Regions from separate parts of the Arthrobacter sp. P1_B9 genome, predicted to be linked through region 1. Evidence: riboswitches for the same ligand, from Rfam matches in the RefSeq annotation. Region 1 holds a riboswitch; each other region holds the start of a gene.

The links. A riboswitch is a leader RNA that binds a small molecule or an ion and turns the genes downstream of it on or off. The one in region 1 is predicted to bind S-adenosylmethionine.
Region 2: it holds a riboswitch for S-adenosylmethionine, as region 1 does, so the genes downstream of both, AC1D1A_RS13055 (DUF1737 domain-containing protein) here and AC1D1A_RS11460 (bifunctional o-acetylhomoserine/o-acetylserine sulfhydrylase) in region 1, are expected to answer to the same signal.
Region 3: it holds a riboswitch for S-adenosylmethionine, as region 1 does, so the genes downstream of both, AC1D1A_RS00610 (aminotransferase class V-fold PLP-dependent enzyme) here and AC1D1A_RS11460 (bifunctional o-acetylhomoserine/o-acetylserine sulfhydrylase) in region 1, are expected to answer to the same signal.

The regions. Positions count from the first base shown of each region.
Region 1 is NZ_JBFUAA010000007.1:38,844-44,872, forward strand. It holds gene AC1D1A_RS11440 (amidohydrolase family protein) at 1-714, shown strand, start outside; gene AC1D1A_RS11445 (histidine phosphatase family protein) at 762-1,442, opposite strand; gene AC1D1A_RS11450 (CPBP family intramembrane glutamic endopeptidase) at 1,543-2,310, shown strand; gene AC1D1A_RS11455 (VOC family protein) at 2,485-3,123, opposite strand; SAM riboswitch class IV at 3,293-3,408, shown strand; gene AC1D1A_RS11460 (bifunctional o-acetylhomoserine/o-acetylserine sulfhydrylase) at 3,470-4,786, shown strand; SAM riboswitch class IV at 4,969-5,084, shown strand; gene metX (homoserine O-acetyltransferase MetX) at 5,096-6,029, shown strand, end outside.
Region 2 is NZ_JBFUAA010000008.1:137,420-143,448, reverse strand. It holds gene AC1D1A_RS13075 (glycosyltransferase family 2 protein) at 1-863, shown strand, start outside; gene AC1D1A_RS13070 (hypothetical protein) at 860-1,951, shown strand; gene AC1D1A_RS13065 (O-succinylhomoserine sulfhydrylase) at 2,000-3,208, opposite strand; gene AC1D1A_RS13060 (rhodanese-like domain-containing protein) at 3,209-3,628, opposite strand; gene AC1D1A_RS13055 (DUF1737 domain-containing protein) at 3,625-3,933, opposite strand; SAM riboswitch class IV at 3,961-4,074, opposite strand; gene AC1D1A_RS13050 (ATP-grasp domain-containing protein) at 4,393-5,346, shown strand; gene AC1D1A_RS13045 (aminodeoxychorismate lyase) at 5,419-6,029, opposite strand, start outside.
Region 3 is NZ_JBFUAA010000001.1:142,243-148,271, forward strand. It holds gene AC1D1A_RS00605 (class I SAM-dependent methyltransferase) at 1-675, opposite strand, end outside; gene AC1D1A_RS00610 (aminotransferase class V-fold PLP-dependent enzyme) at 756-2,195, opposite strand; SAM riboswitch class IV at 2,230-2,343, opposite strand; gene hisN (histidinol-phosphatase) at 2,421-3,251, opposite strand; gene rsgA (ribosome small subunit-dependent GTPase A) at 3,328-4,443, opposite strand; gene aroA (3-phosphoshikimate 1-carboxyvinyltransferase) at 4,427-5,830, opposite strand; gene AC1D1A_RS00630 (DoxX family protein) at 5,838-6,029, opposite strand, start outside.

The DNA of each region.
Region 1 (6,029 bases):
TGCGGGCCGATGCTCACCGCAGTCCGGCCCTACGTCCGCTGGGCCGACGTCTTTTGCGAGCAGGGCGCGTTCAACGAGGACCAGTCCCGCCGGGTGCTCCTGGCCTGCAAGGCCGCCGGGCTGGGGCTGCGCGTCCACGGCAACCAGCTCGGCGAGGGCCCCGGCGTCCGGCTGGCGGTGGAAGTCGGCGCCGCGAGCGTGGACCACGTGAACTACCTTTCGGCCGCGGATGTCGATGCCCTTGCCGGCAGCTGGTCCGGCTGGGACGCCGCCGGCGGCAGCGGCACGCCCGGATCCGGGCAGCGCGGCACGGTCGCCACGTGCCTGCCGGCCTGCGATCTCTCCACCCGGCAGCCGCTGGCCCCCGGCCGTGAACTGCTCGACGCCGGTGTGCAGCTGGCGCTGGCCTCCAACTGCAACCCCGGCACGTCCTACACCAGCTCCATGGCGTTCTGCGTCACCACCGCCGTGCTGCAGATGCGGCTCAGCGTCCACGAGGCGGTGCGCGCCGCGACCTACGGCGGCGCGCTGGCCCTGGGCCGGGAGTCCGGGAACGACGCCGACGGCGAACGCGCGGTGGGCTCGATCGCCGTCGGACACCGCGCGGACCTGCACCTGCTCAACGCGCCTTCCGCCACGCATCTGGCCTACCGGCCAGGCATCCCCCTGACGCACGCGGTGTGGCGCGCCGGTGTGGCGCAGCCGGTCCGTTAGCGGGCCGGTCCGCTGACCTGGCTGGCTCCGGCTCCGGACGGGCCGCCCTAGAACATCATGGGCGGTGCGTCGAGGACGGTCTCGTCCACGCGCCTCTTCTCCCACTGCGTGAAGGGCTTGTCGAGCTCGTACTTGCCGTGCGAAGTGCGCAGCAGGGTGCGGACCTCGGCGTTCTCGGGGTTATTCAGGGACTCGAAATATTCCACCGACCAGTGGAACCAGCGCATGCAGAACAGCCGCATGGTCAATCCGTGCGTCACAAACAGCGCGTTCGGGGCATAGCCGGGCCGGGACCAGTGCCGGTGCAGGGTTTCCATGAAGGAAGAAATCCTGTCATACACATCGGAACCGGACTCGCCCTCGCGGAAGCGGTAGAAGAAGTGCCCGTAGGCGTTGCGGAGCTCCTTCTGGTCCTCGATGTCGCCGGCGATCTGAAAGTTGGCCCAGTCCTGTTCGCGCAGGCGCGGTTCCTCGATCACCCGCTCCACGAGCGGGCCGAGATTCAGCGCCTCGAGGGTCTGGTAGGCGCGCAGGTAAGGGGAGACGTAGACGCACACGGGGCGGCCGTCCAGCTGGCGCCGGACCTCCTCCCCGGCCGCGGTGGCCTGCTCCAGGCCCAGCGCGGTCAACGGGATCCGGTAGTCCGGAACACGGTTGTAGATCGAGGTGTCGGCATTGGCGGCAGACTGGCCGTGCCGGATCATGATGATTTTCCGGGGCGCACTCATAATCCCCTAGCATAGGGCTCCCAAAAAGCCGGGGGTGCCGGCGCGGCCGGCACCCCGCGGGCACCAGCAAACTATCGGCAAGTGCAGGCAAGATAGAACCATGTTGGTTCCCTCCCGCCGTCGGCTGCGGTTCGAAGTGTTGATTGTCCTGGGGTTGTCGCTGGGGCAGTCCGCGATCTACTCCCTGGTGCAGTTGCTGGACAAGATGACCACGGCGCCGCTGGCCCAGGGGACATCCACCCTGAATCGCTCACAGAGCGCACGCGAATACTTCGACCTCACCTACCAGTTGCTGGACATCATCTTCGCCCTGGTCCCGGTGGCCCTCGTGATCTATTTCCTCACCGAGCACTGGCCGGCCGGTGAGCGCGGAACCTCGGCGTTCCGAAGGATCGGCTTCGACTTCGCCCGGCCCGGCAAGGACCTCCTGCAGGGTCTCGGACTCGCCGCGCTCATCGGCATTCCGTCCCTGGGGCTCTACGCCGCCGGCCGGGCGCTGGGGATCACCACGGCGATCATCCCCAGTGCCCTGGACGCGTACTGGTGGACCGTGCCGGTGCTGGTCCTGTCCGCGATCCGGCACGCGGTGGTCGAGGAAGTGATTGTGGTGGCGTACCTGCTGGACCGGCTCGGGAAACTGGGCTGGAGCGTGCCGGCGGCCATCGCCGCCAGCGCCCTGCTCCGCGGCAGCTATCACCTGTACCAGGGGTTCGGGCCGTTCATCGGCAACGCGGTGATGGGCGTCGTCTTCGCGCTGTTCTACATCCGGACCAAACGGGTGATGCCGCTGGTGATCGCCCACGCCATCCTGGACACTGTGGCGTTCGTGGGGTTCAGCCTGTTCGGCAAGGCCGTGGGCCTGGGCTGAGTTCCCCGCAAAGCAAGGCGGGGTCCCTTCGGGCCCATCCGGAGCCCCCGGACGGGCGCGAAGTGGCCTCGCGTTGCTTTTAGGAGCAGGCCTTAAATGATCTCGGCCGCCGTCTCCTAGGTGACATCGTTGGCACCTAAGAGATGGCGGCCGAAGCGTGGGGCGGGTGGAGCGTTAGATCGTGACCGCTCCGGAGGCGGTCTCGAAGGTGACAGAGAGGATGCCGGGAGTACCGTGCGGCGCGATCCAGTTCACGGCGACGTCTTCGAGCGGCTTTTCAACCGGTTCGCCCAGCCACTCCGTGACGCGCTCGGCCGAACCGGCAATGGTCAGTGCGGACATCTTGACATCGCTCGCGTAGGCGTTGGACGGGTGCAACTCCGGGTCGCCCTCCCACTTGAGCATGTATGGCACCTGGGGGTCGGCGATGAGCCCCAGGATGCCGATCTGCTTCCAGACCAATTCGCGGCCGTCGGGAAACTTCCGGTTGCCGTTGACGGCGGCGCGGCCGAGCCGCTCCTCGAACGGGGCCAGGTCGTCAACCTCGACGCACCAGCCCATCCAGCCGCCGCCGGCCTCGGAGCGTGCCCGGACGGCCTGGCCGAACGGGGCCTTGTCGGAGGCCGGGTGGTTCAGGACCTCCACGACTTCCAGGTACTTGTGTCCCGCGAGCGGGATAATCATGTTGCGTGTCCCGAAACGGGGGTGCACTCCACCCTTCACGGCTTCAACGCCGAGGGCAGACGCAATACGTTCAGTGGTGGCTGCCAAGCCATCGTGTTCACAGGCGTAAGAGACGTGATCCATGCGCATGCCATCATCTTGGCACTTTGTGATGGACCTCTCAGCTTAGGCTCCCCTAACCGTCATGGGACGTCCTGGGGCGCGGAACGCGGCGCCCCGGATGCTCCGTCACGGCGGCCGTCTTCATCTTCGTCACAAAGCTATCCAGGGCTCCGCCGCCATTCCTACACTGAAGTCAGGTCATGAGTGCCAGCGCACAGCCCCGGCTTGCTGGCCGGCAACCCTCGTATCGCGGTGGGGTGCCCCGGGTGAAGACCTGGCCGTCCGGCGCCCGCCGGAGGGCAAGCGCGGCGCCTGTTCCGGTTCGGGCCGAAAGCCCAGGCCGGTGCTGTGCCCAGTGACTCGAGGAGCACCAATGTCCAACGCCTGGTCCTTTGAAACCCGCCAGATCCACGCCGGCCAGGAGCCGGACAGCGCCACCGGCGCGCGTTCCCTGCCCATCTACCAGACGACGTCGTTCGTGTTCCCCAGCGCCGAAAGCGCCGCGAACCGCTTTGCGCTCGCCGAGCTCGCGCCCATCTACACCCGGATCGGCAACCCGACCCAGGACGCCGTCGAACAGCGCGTCGCCAGCCTGGAAGGCGGTCTCGCGGCGCTGCTGCTCAGCTCCGGCCAGGCCGCCGAGACGTTCGCCATCCTCAATATCGCCGAGGCCGGGGACCATGTGGTGGCCAGCCCGAGCCTCTATGGCGGAACCTACAACCTGCTCGCGCACACGCTGAAGAAGTTCGGCATCTCCGTGACCTTCGTGGCGGACCCGGACAACCTGGACCAGTGGCGGGATGCCGTCCAGCCCAACACCAAGCTGTTCTTCGGCGAAGTGGTCTCCAACCCCCGCCAGGACGTCCTGGACATCGAGGGCGTCTCCCGCGTGGCGCACGAGGCCGGCGTGCCGCTGGTGGTCGACAACACGCTCTCCACCCCCTACCTGATCCGGCCGATCGAGTGGGGCGCGGACATCGTGGTCCATTCCGCCACCAAGTACCTCGGCGGGCACGGCGCCGCGATCGCCGGCGTGATCGTGGACTCCGGCAACTTCGACTTTGGGAAGGACCCGGAGCGGTTCCCCGGCTTCAACACCCCGGACCCCACCTACAACGGCCTGGTCTACGCCCGCGACCTCGGAGCCGACGGCGCGCTGGGCGCGAACCTCTCCTACATCCTCAAGGCCCGGGTCCAGCTCCTGCGCGACCTCGGCTCCGCGGTGTCCCCGTTCAACGCCTTCCTCATCGCCCAGGGCATCGAAACGCTGAGCCTGCGCGTCGAGCGCCACGTGGCCAACGCCACGAAGGTGGCGCACTGGCTGGAGGGGCGGGACGACGTCGAATCAGTCGCCTACGCCGGGCTGCCGTCCAGCCTCTGGTACGAGCGCGGCCGCAAGTACGGGCCCAAGGGGACCGGCGCCGTCGTGGCGTTCAACATTGCAGGGGGAGCGGAGGCCGGCAAGCGGTTCGTCGATGCCCTCGAACTGCACTCGCACGTCGCGAACATCGGCGATGTCCGGTCGCTGGTGATCCATCCGGCGTCGACCACCCACAGCCAGCTCTCGCCCGAACAGCAAGTGATCGCCGGGGTGAACCCCGGGCTGGTGCGGCTTTCGGTGGGACTGGAGCACATCGACGACATCCTCGCGGACCTTGACGCCGGATTCCGCGCGGCCAAGTCCGCCTAGGCCGAAGCTCACGCCGAATTTCCCCACCTTTGCGGGCATGACACCGGGAATCGCCGGCACTCCGGGGCGACCCGCCGGTCACGGCTGTCAAGGTGGGGAGTCTGCGGTGCTGACTGGTCCGGCTGTCACATGGAAGTCATAATCTTCGTCATTTCCGCACCCCGTTTCGTAGACTCGTACCAGGTCATGAGTGCCAGCGACAGCCCCGGCTTGCTGGCCGGCAACCCTCCTTTTGCGGCGGGGTGCCCCGGGTGAAGACCTGGCCTGCCGGTCAGCTGACGGCGGGCAAGCGCCAAGATAGGTCCTCACATGACGATTGCCGTCACCCGCACGGGTGTTCCCGAAACCAAACCATCCCGGACCCCTGACGGGACCGTCCAGTTCGTCAGGATCGGTGATCTGCAGCTCGAATCCGGGACTCCGTTGCCGGATGTGGTGCTCGCCTACGAGACGTGGGGGACCCTGAACGCGGACGCCTCCAACGCCGTGCTCATTGAACACGCCCTGACCGGCGACACACACGTGACCCGCGGCGAGAGCGGGGAGCCCGGCTGGTGGGAACAGCTCGCCGGACCCGGGGCTCCCGTGGACACGGACAAGTATTTCGTCGTTTCGATCAACATCCTGGGCGGCTGCTACGGATCCACCGGACCTTCCACCCCGGCCCCCGACGGGCGCCCCTGGGGATCGCGGTTCCCGCTGGTCACCCTGCGGGACACCGCAGCTGCCGAGGCGCGGCTGGCCGATGCCCTGGGCATCGGCAGCTGGTACGCGGTGCTGGGCGGCTCGCTCGGCGGCGCGCGCGCCCTTGAATGGGCCGTCACGTTTCCCGGCCGGGTCCGGCGCTGCGCCGTGATTTCCGTCGGCGCCAGCAGCACCGCCGAACAGATTGCCTTCGCGCAGGCCCAGACGCTGGCCATCCGCCAGGACCCCCACTTCAAGGGCGGGGACTACTACGGCGGCCCGGAACCCGAAGCAGGGCTCGCCCTCGCCCGGCGCATCGCGCACATCACCTACCGCTCAGCGGCCGAACTGGACGGCCGGTTTGGCCGCAACGCCCAGGAGTCCGAGACGCCCCTGGAAGCCGGATCGCTGGCCGGACGCGGGCGCTACCAGGTGGAAAGCTACCTGGACCACCAGGGCAGCAAACTGGCCCGGCGTTTCGACGCGAACAGCTACATCGCGATCACCGAAGCCCTCATGAGCCACGATGTGTGCCGGGGGCGCGGAAGCCTCGGGGAGG
Region 2 (6,029 bases), on a different contig from region 1:
TCCTCATGTTTGTCGACGCTGACGGGATCTTCTCCCAGAACACCGTCAAGCGGATGCTCCAGGGTTTCACTGACCAGCGCACCGGGGCCGTGTGCGGCGACGACAGGCCGGTAAACCTGGACCGGGTCCAGACCCGGATGCTGGCCTTCATCAGCCATGTCGGCACCGGGATGGTCAGGCGCGCCCTGACCATGATCGGCTGCCTCCCGATCGTCTCCGGCAACATTGGGGCGTTCCCCCGCCGGATCCTGGAGGAGATCGGGCCGTTCCGCGAAGACACGGTAGGCGAGGACCTGGAACTCACCTGGCGGGTGCACAAGGCAGGCTACCGGGTGGTCTTCGCCCCGCGCGCGCTGGTCTATGCCGAGTCGCCGTCAACGGTCCGGGCGCTCTGGCGCCAGCGCGTCCGCTGGGCCCGCGGGCTGCTGCAGACCATGGGTGTGCACAAGCGCATGATCGGCAACCTCCGGCACGGACAGTTCGGCGCGTACCTGCTGTTCAACACCATCACCATGGTGGTGCTCCCGGTGCTCCAGATCCTGGTACTCGTGGATCTGGTCTTCCTCACGGCGCTGGGCCGCAGTCCGTTCGGCGCGGACGTCTGGGCAATCCTTGGCTGGGTGGGCCTGTTCATCACGTTGCTGCTCACGGTGTTTGCCCTGGCCATGAACAGGGCGTGGAAGGACCTGCGGCACGCCTGGGCGCTCCCGCTCATCCCGCTCTATTCCGTGTTTACGAGCCTGACTATGGTGGCCGCGCTGGTGCAGGAACTCCGTGGCAAGGAGGCGCACTGGAACAAGCTGACGCGGACCGGTGTGGTCAGCGTCACCGCCCCGGCGGTGCGCCCGGACGTCAGCGTTTGAGGCGCAGACCGGCTGCCTTCCCTGCCCTCGTGCTCCTGTCGGTGCTGGCCCTTTCTGCCACTGGGTGCGGCGGGCCGCAGGGACCCACGGCGCCCGCCGCGGAGCGCACTGTCGGCGTCGGCTACGAAACTGTGGTCGACGCCGCCTCGACGCTGCCGGAACTGGCCAGACGGCTCGATGAGGTCAACGCCAACAGCGTCACCATCAGCGTGGGGCGGCTGGACTGGACGGCGTTCCCTTGGGACGCCCACCCCGAGGTGGAGGCCGTCCCGGGCCGTGACCACGTGGCCGAAGCGGTCAAGGCACTGGGGACCGGCGGTGATGGCAGGAAACGCAGGATCACACTGACCATCGACCTGCTGATCCCCGGCTGGATCCGTACCAACCCGGGCCTGGCCGGCATCAACTTCGACGGCACCCGCTCCACGGAGTTCGCCAGCGTCAGCGCACTCACGACGGGACCCGTCGGGGAGCGGCTGGTCGACTTGGTGGCCGAGGTGACCAGGCGGTACCAGCCGGACGCCGTGGCCTTGACGGAACTGATGTTCGATAACAACACCTACGGCGGCGACGACCGCGATTCCTACCGGCTGGCCAGCGGCGGGACGGACTGGCCGCGGCTCGCGAACGGGGACATCGACGTCGAACACCCGAGCCTCGGGGCCTGGCGGTCGAAGGCGGTGGCGGCCATCGTGGCCAAGGCGGCGGCGGCCGCCCACGCGAACGGTGCCACGCTCGACATGGACGTCCGGGCGCCGTGGGACGATCCCGCCGGCGACCGGCCGGAGAGCGGCCATGACTACGGGCTGCTCGCCGCGGCCGCGGACCGGCTGGTCTTGTGGGACTACTTCGGGCTCAACGACGCCGCTCCGGCCTACTCCGCCGAGCTGGCCGCGGCCATGGCGAAGCGGTCCGGGAAGTTCGCCATCTCGGTCGGGATGTGGGCCAAGGACGGGCGCATCTCCGCCGCGGACCTGGCGGCCGGGCTGGAGGCGTCTGTCTCCGGCGGGGCGGCCGCCGTCGCCGTCACACCGTCCAGTATGCTCGACGACGACGCCTGGCGGGCGCTCAAGGCGGCCTGGGCCTGAGCGGCCATGGCCCTGGACCTGCTTGAGTGTTTAGACCTGTTTGAGCGCCTAGACCTGCTTGAGCGCCTGGCCGAGGTCGCGGATCAGGTCCTCCACATCCTCCAGGCCCACCGAGAGCCGGACCACGCCGTCGCTGAGCCCGATCGCCGCGCGGCCTTCCGGGCCCATCGCGCGGTGCGTGGTGGTGGCCGGGTGCGTGATGAGCGTCTTGGCGTCCCCCAGGTTGTTGGAGATGTCGATGATCCGCAGCGCGTCCAGGAGTGCGAACGCGGCCTGCTTCGCCGTGCGCCCGGGGGAGGGCTGCAGCTCCAGGGTGAGCACGGTCCCGCCGGCCTTCATCTGCTGCACTGCGAGCGGGTACTGCGGGTGGGACGGCAGCAGCGGGTACTTTACCCAGCCGACCGCGGGCTGTCCCTCGAGCCATTCGGCCAGCCGCAGCGCGGAGGCCGAGGAATGGTTGACGCGCAGGGCCATAGTCTCCAGGCCCTTGGTGAGCACCCAGGCGTTGAACGCCGAAAGCGCCGGACCGGTGTGCCGCATGAGCTGCTTGACGGGCCCGTCGATGAATTCCTTGGTGCCCAGGATGGCCCCGCCCAGGACGCGGCCCTGGCCGTCGATGTGCTTGGTGCCGGAGTAGACCACCACGTCCGCGCCGAGGTCGCCGCAGCGCTGGAGCAGCGGGGTGGCGAAGACGTTGTCAACCACCACCGTGGCGCCGGCCGCGTGCGCCAGTTTGCTCACGGCGGCGATGTCCACGATTTCCTGCATCGGGTTCGACGGCGACTCGAAGAACACCGCCGTGGTCGGCTCGGACAGCGCGGATTTCCACTGCTCCAGGTCCGGGCCGTCCACGAAGACCGTCTCGACACCCCAGCGCGGCAGGATTTCGTTGAGGATCACGAAGCACGAGCCGAACAGCGAGCGGGCCGCGACCACCCGGTCGCCGGCCGCCAACAGCGCGCCCAGGGCGGTGAAGACGGCGGACATGCCGGACGCCGTCGCGAAACACGCCTCCGTTCCCTCGAGCAGCCGGAGCCGCTCCTGGAAGGTGGCGACGGAGGGGTTGCCGTAGCGGGAGTAGACGAAGCGCTCGTCCTCACCGGTGAAGGCGCGCTCGGCGGCGGCCGCGGTCTCGTAGACGAATCCTGAATTGAGGAAGATCGGCTCGGTGGTTTCCTGGAAGCCGGTGCGGTCAAGGCCGCCACGGACGGCCTGGGTGTCGGCCGCCCAGCCGGCGGCGTCGGGATTGAAAGTCACTTAGATCTTTCCGAGGTTGGTGGGCAGGCCGCGGTTCTTCCAGCCATTGACGGTGCGTTCGCCAAAGCGGTCGGTCTCGCCTTCGAAGCCCTCAAGGACGTTGTACGAGGTGTAGCCGGCGGCCGTCGCGGCCGTCGCGGCCGCGATCGACCGGGCCCCGGAACGGCAAAGGAACACCAGTTCGACGGCGGTGTCCTCCGGCGCCTGCTGCCTTAGCTGTTCCACGAAGTGCGGGTTCGGCGTGCCGCCAGCGAGGTTCCACTGGATGAAGAGCGGATCGTTGCGGCTCTCGCCCGCGGCCGCGGTGTCCGGGATGCCGATGTGGGCCCATTCGCCCTCGGTCCGGACATCCACCAGGATGGCTCCGGCCTCCAGCTTGGCCCACGCCTCCTGCGGGCTGAGGTCTCCGGCGTAGCTCATGCGTGGCCCGCGAAGGCCCCGTCGGCGCCAAATTCGTCGGCGTCGAGCTCATCAACCGCATTGGCCACGGCGGCGTCCGCACTGGCAATCGCGGCCGGCAGGACCAGCGCCTGCGCCACGATCACGGTGCTTCCGTTGAAGCTGGCGGCGGGGCTTCCATGCAGCACGTAGCCCTCGGCCAGGGCGGCTGACACCCGCTCGCAAAAGGCGCGGTCATCCGCCCCGGTGAACAGGCGGTAGGCCAGCCTCTCCTCGCCCCCGGATGCTGAACCGGGTGCTGTGCCGGGTGCGGCTGTTGTGGGTATTGACGTGTCGGGCACGACGGATCTCCTCTTTCACGCTTGCAGCTCGAATTCTCGAATGCCGAGTATTCACCTGAGGCACCCCGCCGCGAAAGGGAGGGTTGCCGACCGGCCAGTCAGGGCTTGGCACCGGTTCTCATTACTCCCCAAAAACGTAACACCTGCGACGCCGGCCCGCACCGCCGCCGTCGTCATGTTCCGTAACCGGACCGCGGCCCGGGCGAGTAGTGGCGGGCTCCAGTTTCGGGTACAGCCCACTCGTGTCTGCCGGGACGTTTCGCCGTTTACTGGGGGGATTAGGTCCGACGAGTCGGCCGGAGCTGCAGGTGATTCGAGCAATGTGTGAATCAAGCAGTCCCGGAATCGACTCGTCTGTCCATCAACAAGCTGTCTGGGAATCGGTGGCTGGAACGGTCGGAGCCGCAGCCGCGGTCCGGCCGGTGACGGCGGAATGGAGCAATCGTGGGCCCGCGCATACTCGTTACCGGGATTACAAGCGCCGCCGGACGGGCCGTCGCGGCCCTGCTCGAAGCCCGGGGCCTCCCGTACCTCGGCTCCGACGCCCGTGCCGACACCCGTCAGGCCGGGGAGGCTCCCGCCGCCGCGGTCAGGCTCCTGCCGGCGACGAACCCGGACATGGTCCTGGACCTGCGCCGGGTGGTGGACCGCGAAGCCATCAACGTCATCATTCCGACCCTCACCGTGGAACTCCCGGTCCTGGCCGCGGCCCGCGCGGGATTCGCCCAGGACGTGCGGATCATCGTGGCCGACCCCGCCGCGGTTGCCCTCGCCAACGACCACCTGTTCGCCACCTGGGCGCTGCAAGCGGCCGGCATCCCGGTGCCCCGGTTCGCGGTTCCGGGCGACCTCGCCGCCGCGCCGGCTTCCCTCGCCGGCCTCAGCGGCCCCGTGGTGGTCAAGCCGCGGGTCTTCAAAGGCTCCCATGGGATCCACCTGCTGGCCGGAACCGACTCCGTTAGCTGGAAGAACATGCCGGCGGGGCAACTGGTCCAGGAATTTATCCCGGGCGCCGACTATGTGTGCCTGGTGTTCGGCACCCCGGCACGCAACGCGATGGCGCCGGTGGCGGTGGTCCTCGAGAAGACCAGGACTCCGTATGGACGCGCCGGCAGCGACGAGGTCAGCCGCAGGGTGCCGGCGAACCAGGCCGGGGATGTGCGCAAGCTGGGCCTGGCCGCCGTCCGCACGCTCGGGCTGACCGGGCCGGTCCAGGTCCAGATCCGCCGCCGCACCGACGGAACGCCCGTGGTGCTGGGTGTCTGCGCGACCCTGGGGGAGAACAGCACCTGGGCCCCGGAAATGCTCGACGCCGTGCTCGCAACCTTCATGCTCCCGGCGTTCAACCCGGCCTCGTTCCGCCTGTGCCCGGCAGTGCCCGCAGACGCCCTGGGGTGAGCGCAACACCAACGCGGGGTCACTTACGGCCCATCCGGGGACATGGGATGGGCCGTAACTGACCCCGCGTTGCTATTCGATGGTCGCGAAGAGGGCGTTGAGTTCGGCCGTGAGCTGGCGCCGCAGTTCCGGGGTGCCGATTTCCTGCCCGTCGATGTGGTTCACCGGGGCCAGGAGCCGGATGCTGGAGATCAGCCAGACCGCGTCGGCGTCCAGCAGGTCCTTCGGCTCCAGCGGGCCGTAACCCAGCTCCCAGCCGGCGGCCTTGGCGGCGGTGAACAGGGCGCCCTGTGACGTGCCGGGCAGGATGCCGCTGTCCAGCTGGGGAGTGATGAGCCGCCGGATGGTGCGGACGCCGCCGGCGCCGTCGTCCGAGGTTTCCAGGTGGGCCAGCAGAACGGTCGACGTCGGACCTTCCAGCACCCGGCCATCCGCGGACGTGAAGATGACGTCGTCGGCGCCCTGCCGGTGGGCGTAGCGCAGCGCCGCCATGTTCACGGCGTACGAAAGGGTCTTGGCGCCGAGCAGGAGCCACGGGGCGCGCTCGCCGACTTCACTGTCGTAGCCGCGGTCGAGCAGGATGACGTCGATCCCGGTCTCGCGCTGCCGCCGTCCCGCGGCCGCCGGGGCGGAGGCCTGGACCCAGCATGTGGGGGCAGCCGCGCCCTCCGGCCCGCGGGTGA
Region 3 (6,029 bases), on a different contig from region 1:
GGAGTCCGATGCCGCGAGATAGTAGCTGCGGGACTTGGCCAACTCCTGGATGTCCTCCGCCGTGACGGAATCCTCCCAGCGCGTCAGGTGGCTCTCCAGTCCGGTGAACTCGGGGCCCACGGCCGGACGGAAGTTTGGCTTGTGGACGTCCCCTGCATGCATGATCCGGGAGAGCCGGTGCACCCAGGGCACGCTGGTGTCCAGCTGGTTCCAGATCAGGCCCAGCACGCCGTGCGGCCGCAGGATCCGGGCAATCTCGGTGCTGGCCAGGCCGGGGTCGCACCAGTGCCACGCCTGGGCGACCGTGACCAGGTCAAAGGACTCCGGCTCGAGACCGGTGTCCTCGGCGCTGCCCTCGATGGCGGTGACGTCCGGCAGGGTCCGGCGCAACTGCTCAAGCATGTCGGCAGAGGGGTCCACGGCCACCGTGGCCAGTCCGCGTACTGCCAAAAGGGAGGTGAACTTCCCGGTGCCAGCGCCAATGTCCGCGGCGTCCCTGGCTCCCGCCGGGACCAGCCAGTCGGCTGACTCCTGCGGATAGCCGGGGCGGACGCGCTCGTAGTGCTCCCCGCCGTCCTGGAAGCTTTGTCCGAGTTCCTGGCGCCGCTCGCTGTGCAGCTTCGGTCCGCTGTGGAGCCTAGCTCCGCTGTGCAGCCTGGGGCCGGCGCTTGCCACGTGCGATCTCCTTCGGGAAGGTCCTGCTGGTTTCAGATACCTTTCGAATTTACCGCACCCGCGCCGGGCCCCGATCCTGCCTAGTCGAGGGTGCAGGGCGCAGCGCCGGCGGTGCCCGGGGTGTTCGGCGCCCAGTGGGGATAGCTGCGGGTATCGTTGGCCGGCACCCAGCGGCCCGCGTCCACCACGTAATCCCAGCCGAGTCCGTTCTGCCGCAGCTGCTGCAGGCCGGCCAGCAGGCGTTCGGCGTCCTCCAGCCGTGAGCCGAGGCCGAAGCTGGCCCGCAGGGAGCCGGCGGGCAGGCCGAGCCGCTTGAGCAGCGGGTGGGCGCAGAAGCGGCCGTCGCGCAGGCCAATGCCGTGTTCGGCCGACAGGTAGGCGGCCACCAGTCCGGCGTCGTAGCCTTCCACGGAAAAGTTCACGACGCCGATCGTGCCGGTGTCCGGCTGATCGCCTCCAGTGGAAGAAGCGAAGGAAGAATCGGAAGCCGAATCGGCAAAGATCCGGTGCACGGTTACTCCCTCGATGCCCTGGAGGCCCTCGACGAGGAAGGACCGGATGGCGTCCTCGTGGGCCTGCCACTGCTCCGGGTCCAGGGCCGCAATGACCTGGGTGGCACGGGCGAGGGCCGCCGCGCCGAGGACGTTCGGCGAGCCGCCCTCGTGCCGGGCAGGTCCCGTGGTCCAGCTGACGGAGTCGAGCCGGGCATCGCGAACCGCGCCGCCGCCGGCCAGGTGCGGGGTGCCGGCGTCGAGCCAGTCCGTCCGCCCCACCAGCACGCCGGCGCCGAACGGGGCGTACAGCTTGTGTCCCGAGAAGGCGAGGTAATCGACGTCGTCCGCGGCGATATTGATCCGCCGGTGCGGGGCGAGCTGGGCGGCGTCGACAACGATCCTGGCGCCGTATTCGTGCGCCAGTGCGGCCAGGGTCCGGATCGGGAGGATCTCCCCGGTGACGTTGGAGGCGCCGGTGACGGCCAGCAGGCCGACGCCGCCGCGGGCGAGTTCGTCGCGCAGCCGGTCCACGGTGGCCGCGAGGGTGGCGGCGGCCACGACGCTGCGGTGCGGGACATTCTGCCAGGGCAGGAGGTTGGCGTGGTGTTCGATGTCGAGGTAGAGGACCTCGCCCGCGGGCCGCCCGTCGCGCAGCGGCAGGCAGCCGGCCAGCAGGTTCAGGGAATCGGTGGTGTTGCGCGTGAAGATCACGGAATCGCCGGGCCGGCCGCCCACGAAGTCCCGCACGATGTCCCGGGCGTTCTCGTAGACGGAGGTGCTGATCTGTGATGCGTAGCCGGCGCCGCGGTGCACGCTTGCGTAGTACGGCAGGATTTCGTTCAGGTAGGCCGAGACCACGGACAGGGCCGGTGCGGAGGCGCCGTAGTCGAGGTTGGCGTAGCGCGCGTGGCCGCCGGTGATCAGCGGGGCCTGGATTTCGGCCCCGGTGACGGCTGCCAGCGGGCGGGCCGCGAGGGCAAGCCGTGCTTGGAATTCAGTGGCGGCGGGGAAAATGGCAGTTGTCATGGGACCTCACTCGAACAGGACCCCACACCGTGGGAATCCGCGCTTGCCGGGTCCGTTCCGGACCGGCCAGGTCGTCACCCGGGGCACCCCACCGCGACTGGAGGGTTGCCGGCCAGCAAACCGGGGTTTAGCGCTGGCACTCGTGACCTGCATCGAGCGTAGGACATCGGCGCAGCCCGGGAAAAGGCAGCCGCCGATTGTGAAGCGGATTATTACGGGCGCGGATCAGTTGTTCGGGTGGGCCTGAAAGAGGTCGTCGAGTCCGGGGTTGAGCCGCTTGAGCACTTCCGAGTGCAGGATCGAATTGGTGGCCAGGGCGTTGCCGCCGAAGGGGCCGTCCTCGCCTTCGAGCGAGGTGAAGCGGCCGCCGGCCTCGGTCACGATCGGCACCAGGGCGGCCATGTCATAGAGGTTCAGCTCGGGTTCGCAGGCGATGTCCACGGCGCCCTCGGCCACGAGGCAGTACGACCAGAAGTCACCGTACGCGCGGGTCCGCCACACTTCCTCGGTCAGGCCCAGGAACTCATCCAGGTTCCCGCGTTCCTTCCAGCCGCCAAGGCTGGAGTAGGACAGCGAGGCGTCCTCGAGATTGGAGACGTTGGATACCTTCAACCGTGTGGCGGCGGCGAGCGAGCGGCCCGTGTAGGCGCCCGCACCCTTGGCGGCCCACCAGCGCTTGCCCAGTGCCGGCGCGCTGACGACGCCGACCACCGGCTCGCCCTCATCGACGAGGGCGATCAGGGTGGCCCAGACCGGGACGCCGCGGACAAAGTTCTTCGTGCCGTCGATCGGGTCGATGATCCACCGGCGGGAACCATGGCCCGAGCTGCCGAATTCTTCGCCCAGGACCGCGTCACGCGGACGTGACCGGGAGAGCTGGCCGCGGATGGCCTCTTCCGCGGACTTGTCGGCATCGGTGACGGGTGTGAGGTCGGGCTTCGTCTCGATCCGAAGGTCGAGTGCCTTGAAGCGGCTCATGGTCTGGGAATCGACCGAATCTGCCAGTACATGGGCAAGGCGCAGGTCATCGTTGTAGCTCGAAGCGGGTTGGCTCATGGTTCCAAACTACCGTCAAACCGGGCTGCCGGGCGGGAAGCCGCGGCACGGCGCCGCCGCCCCGTTGCCGGTCCGGCTAGGAGACGGTGCCCAGTTCCTTGGTTTCCTGCGCTTCCATCCGCGGGTCCGTGCCCAGCAGCCGGCGCAGGGACGCGAGCCTGGCCGGTCCCGAGGGCCCCGCGTGCCCGGCCGCAACCCACTTGTCGACGCCGCAGTTGACGGCGGTGGAGTCATGCTTGCAGCCGCGTTCGCAATCATCGGTGCCCGGTTCCAGATCCGGGAAGGAACGCAGGATCCGGTCCGGGTCCACGTGGGCCAGGCCGAAGGACCGGATGCCGGGGGTGTCGATGATCCAGCTGCCGGCCGGGGCATCGTTGACTTTGAGCGCCAGTGCCGAGGAGGACGTGTGGCGGCCGCGGCCGGTTACCGCGTTCACGCCTCCCGTGGCCCGCTCCGCCCCGGTCAGGGCGTTGACCATGGTGGACTTGCCGACGCCGGAATGGCCCAGCATCACGGTGACCTTGCCGTCGAGGTAGTCGCGCAGCTGGGATACCGCGTCCTTGTCGAGCCGGGCGGAAAGCCCGTCGTCGGAGCGGGCGTCGATGCCGGAAGCGGCGGAGTCGGCGGTCTTGGAGATGATGACGGGGAAGTCGAGGTGCTGGTAGTTGGACAGCAGCTCGGCGGGATCCTTGACATCGGCCTTGGTGACGAGCAGCAGCGGCTCAATGCCGGCGTCGTACGCGGCCACCAGCGCGCGGTCGATGAAACCGGTCCGCGGCTCGGGGTTGGCGGCGGCGACCACCACCACCAGCTGGTCGGCGTTGGCCACGACGGCACGTTCGATCGGGTCCGTGTCGTCGGCGCTGCGGCGCAGCAGCGTCTTGCGGTCCTGGATCTTGACCAGCCGCGCCAGGGTGTCGGGCTCGCCGGTGACATCCCCGACCAGGGAGACGAAGTCGCCGGCAACCACCGGGTTGCGGCGCAGTTCCCGGGCCCGGGCCGCGATGATCTTGCGTTCGTCCGCGGTCCCCTCGCCGACGACGGCGGTGTAGCGGCCGCGGTCAACGGTGATGATGCGTCCGGTGACGGCGTCATCGTAGCTGGGCCGGTCCTTGGTGCGGGGCCGTGTGCCCTTCTTGTTCGGCCGGATCCGGACGTCGGACTCGTCCCAGGAATCAGTGCTGCGTGCCACCGGCGGTGTCCTCATCTGCGGCGGGTCCCTGGGCCAGCATCGCTTCCCAGAGTTGCGGGAAATCGGGCATGGTCTTGGCCGTGGTTGCGATGTCCTCGACTTCCACGCCGGCTACGGCAAGGCCGAGGATGGCGCCGGCGGTTGCCATGCGGTGGTCCGCGTAGCTGTGCACGACGCCGCCGTGCAGCGCGGCCGGGCGGATGATGAGGCCGTCGGGGGTTTCTTCGGCGTCGCCGCCGAGGCGGTTGATTTCGGCGACGAGGGCGGCGAGCCGGTCCGTTTCATGGCCGCGGAGGTGGGCGATGCCGCCCAGCCGTGAGGGGCCGGTGGCGAGGGCGCACAGCGCGGCAACGGTGGGGGCGAGTTCGCTGGTTTCGTCGAAGTCGCCGCCCTTGATCTCCGGGCCCCCGCTGACGGTCAGGGTGCCGCCGTCAACCGTCACCGTGGCGCCCATAGCGGTCAGGATTCCGCGCCATAGATCACCCACCTGGGTGGTTTCTGCAGGCCAGTTCGGGATCCGCACGGTGCCGCCGGTGGCCAGGGCCGCCGCGAGGAAGGGTCCGGCGTTCGAGAGGTCCTGCTCGATCCGGACGTCGAAGGCGCGGATCGGGCCGGGGGAGACAACCCAGTGGTTCGGCACCGAGTCGTCGACCGCCACGCCCGCGCCGCGCAGCACGGCCACGGTCATGTTGATGTGGTCCAGGCTCGGCACGGGCTTGCCGACGTGCTCCAGGTGGAGTCCCTCGGTGAAGCGCGCCCCGGCCAGCAGCAGGGCGGAGACGAACTGGGACGAAGCGCTGGCATCGATGACCAGGTGGCCGCCGCGCACCTCGCCCGAGCCGTGCACCGTGAACGGCAACGACGACGCCGGACCGCCGTCAGGTGCGGTGACTGCCACACCCAGGCCGGCGAGGGCCTCGATAATGGTGCCCATGGGGCGTTTGCGGGCGTGCGGGTCGCCGTCGAAACGGGACTCACCGCGGCGCAGCGCGGCCACCGGCGGGACAAAGCGCATGACCGTGCCGGCCAGGCCGCAGTCGATCTCCGTGTCAGCCGCCGCGGTGTCCATGCTGATCGGGACGATTTCCAGGTCGGGGCCGAAGGCGCCGTCGCCGGGCACTTCCGTGACGGTGGCCCCCAACTGCCGCAGGGCCTCAATCATCAGCGCGGAATCCCGGGAGTGCAGGGGAGCCCGCAGCCGGGAAGGTCCGTCCGCGAGGGCGGCGAGCACGAGGTACCGGTTGGTCAGGGACTTGGATCCGGGAACCGTGACAGTGGCATCGACCGGCCGGGCGGCGAAGGGGGCGGCCCAGTGCGGACCGGCGTCGGCTGCATGGGCGCCGGCAGGGTGGGACGGGGCAGCTGCAGAGGGGGTGGTGCCAGTCATTACCGTCTTAAGCCCCGGCAGAGTGGTCTACGGCCTTGCGGACGACTTTGTCGGCCTTCTTCAGCTGCTTGTTGGTGGTCTTGCGGGCATCTGCGGCGAGGTGTCCGGCGCTCTTCTTGGCATCGGCGGCCAGGTGCCCGGCGCGCCAGGCCAGGCTGGGCTTGCCGGCGGTATCGACCGCGGCGAGGAGCACGCCGCC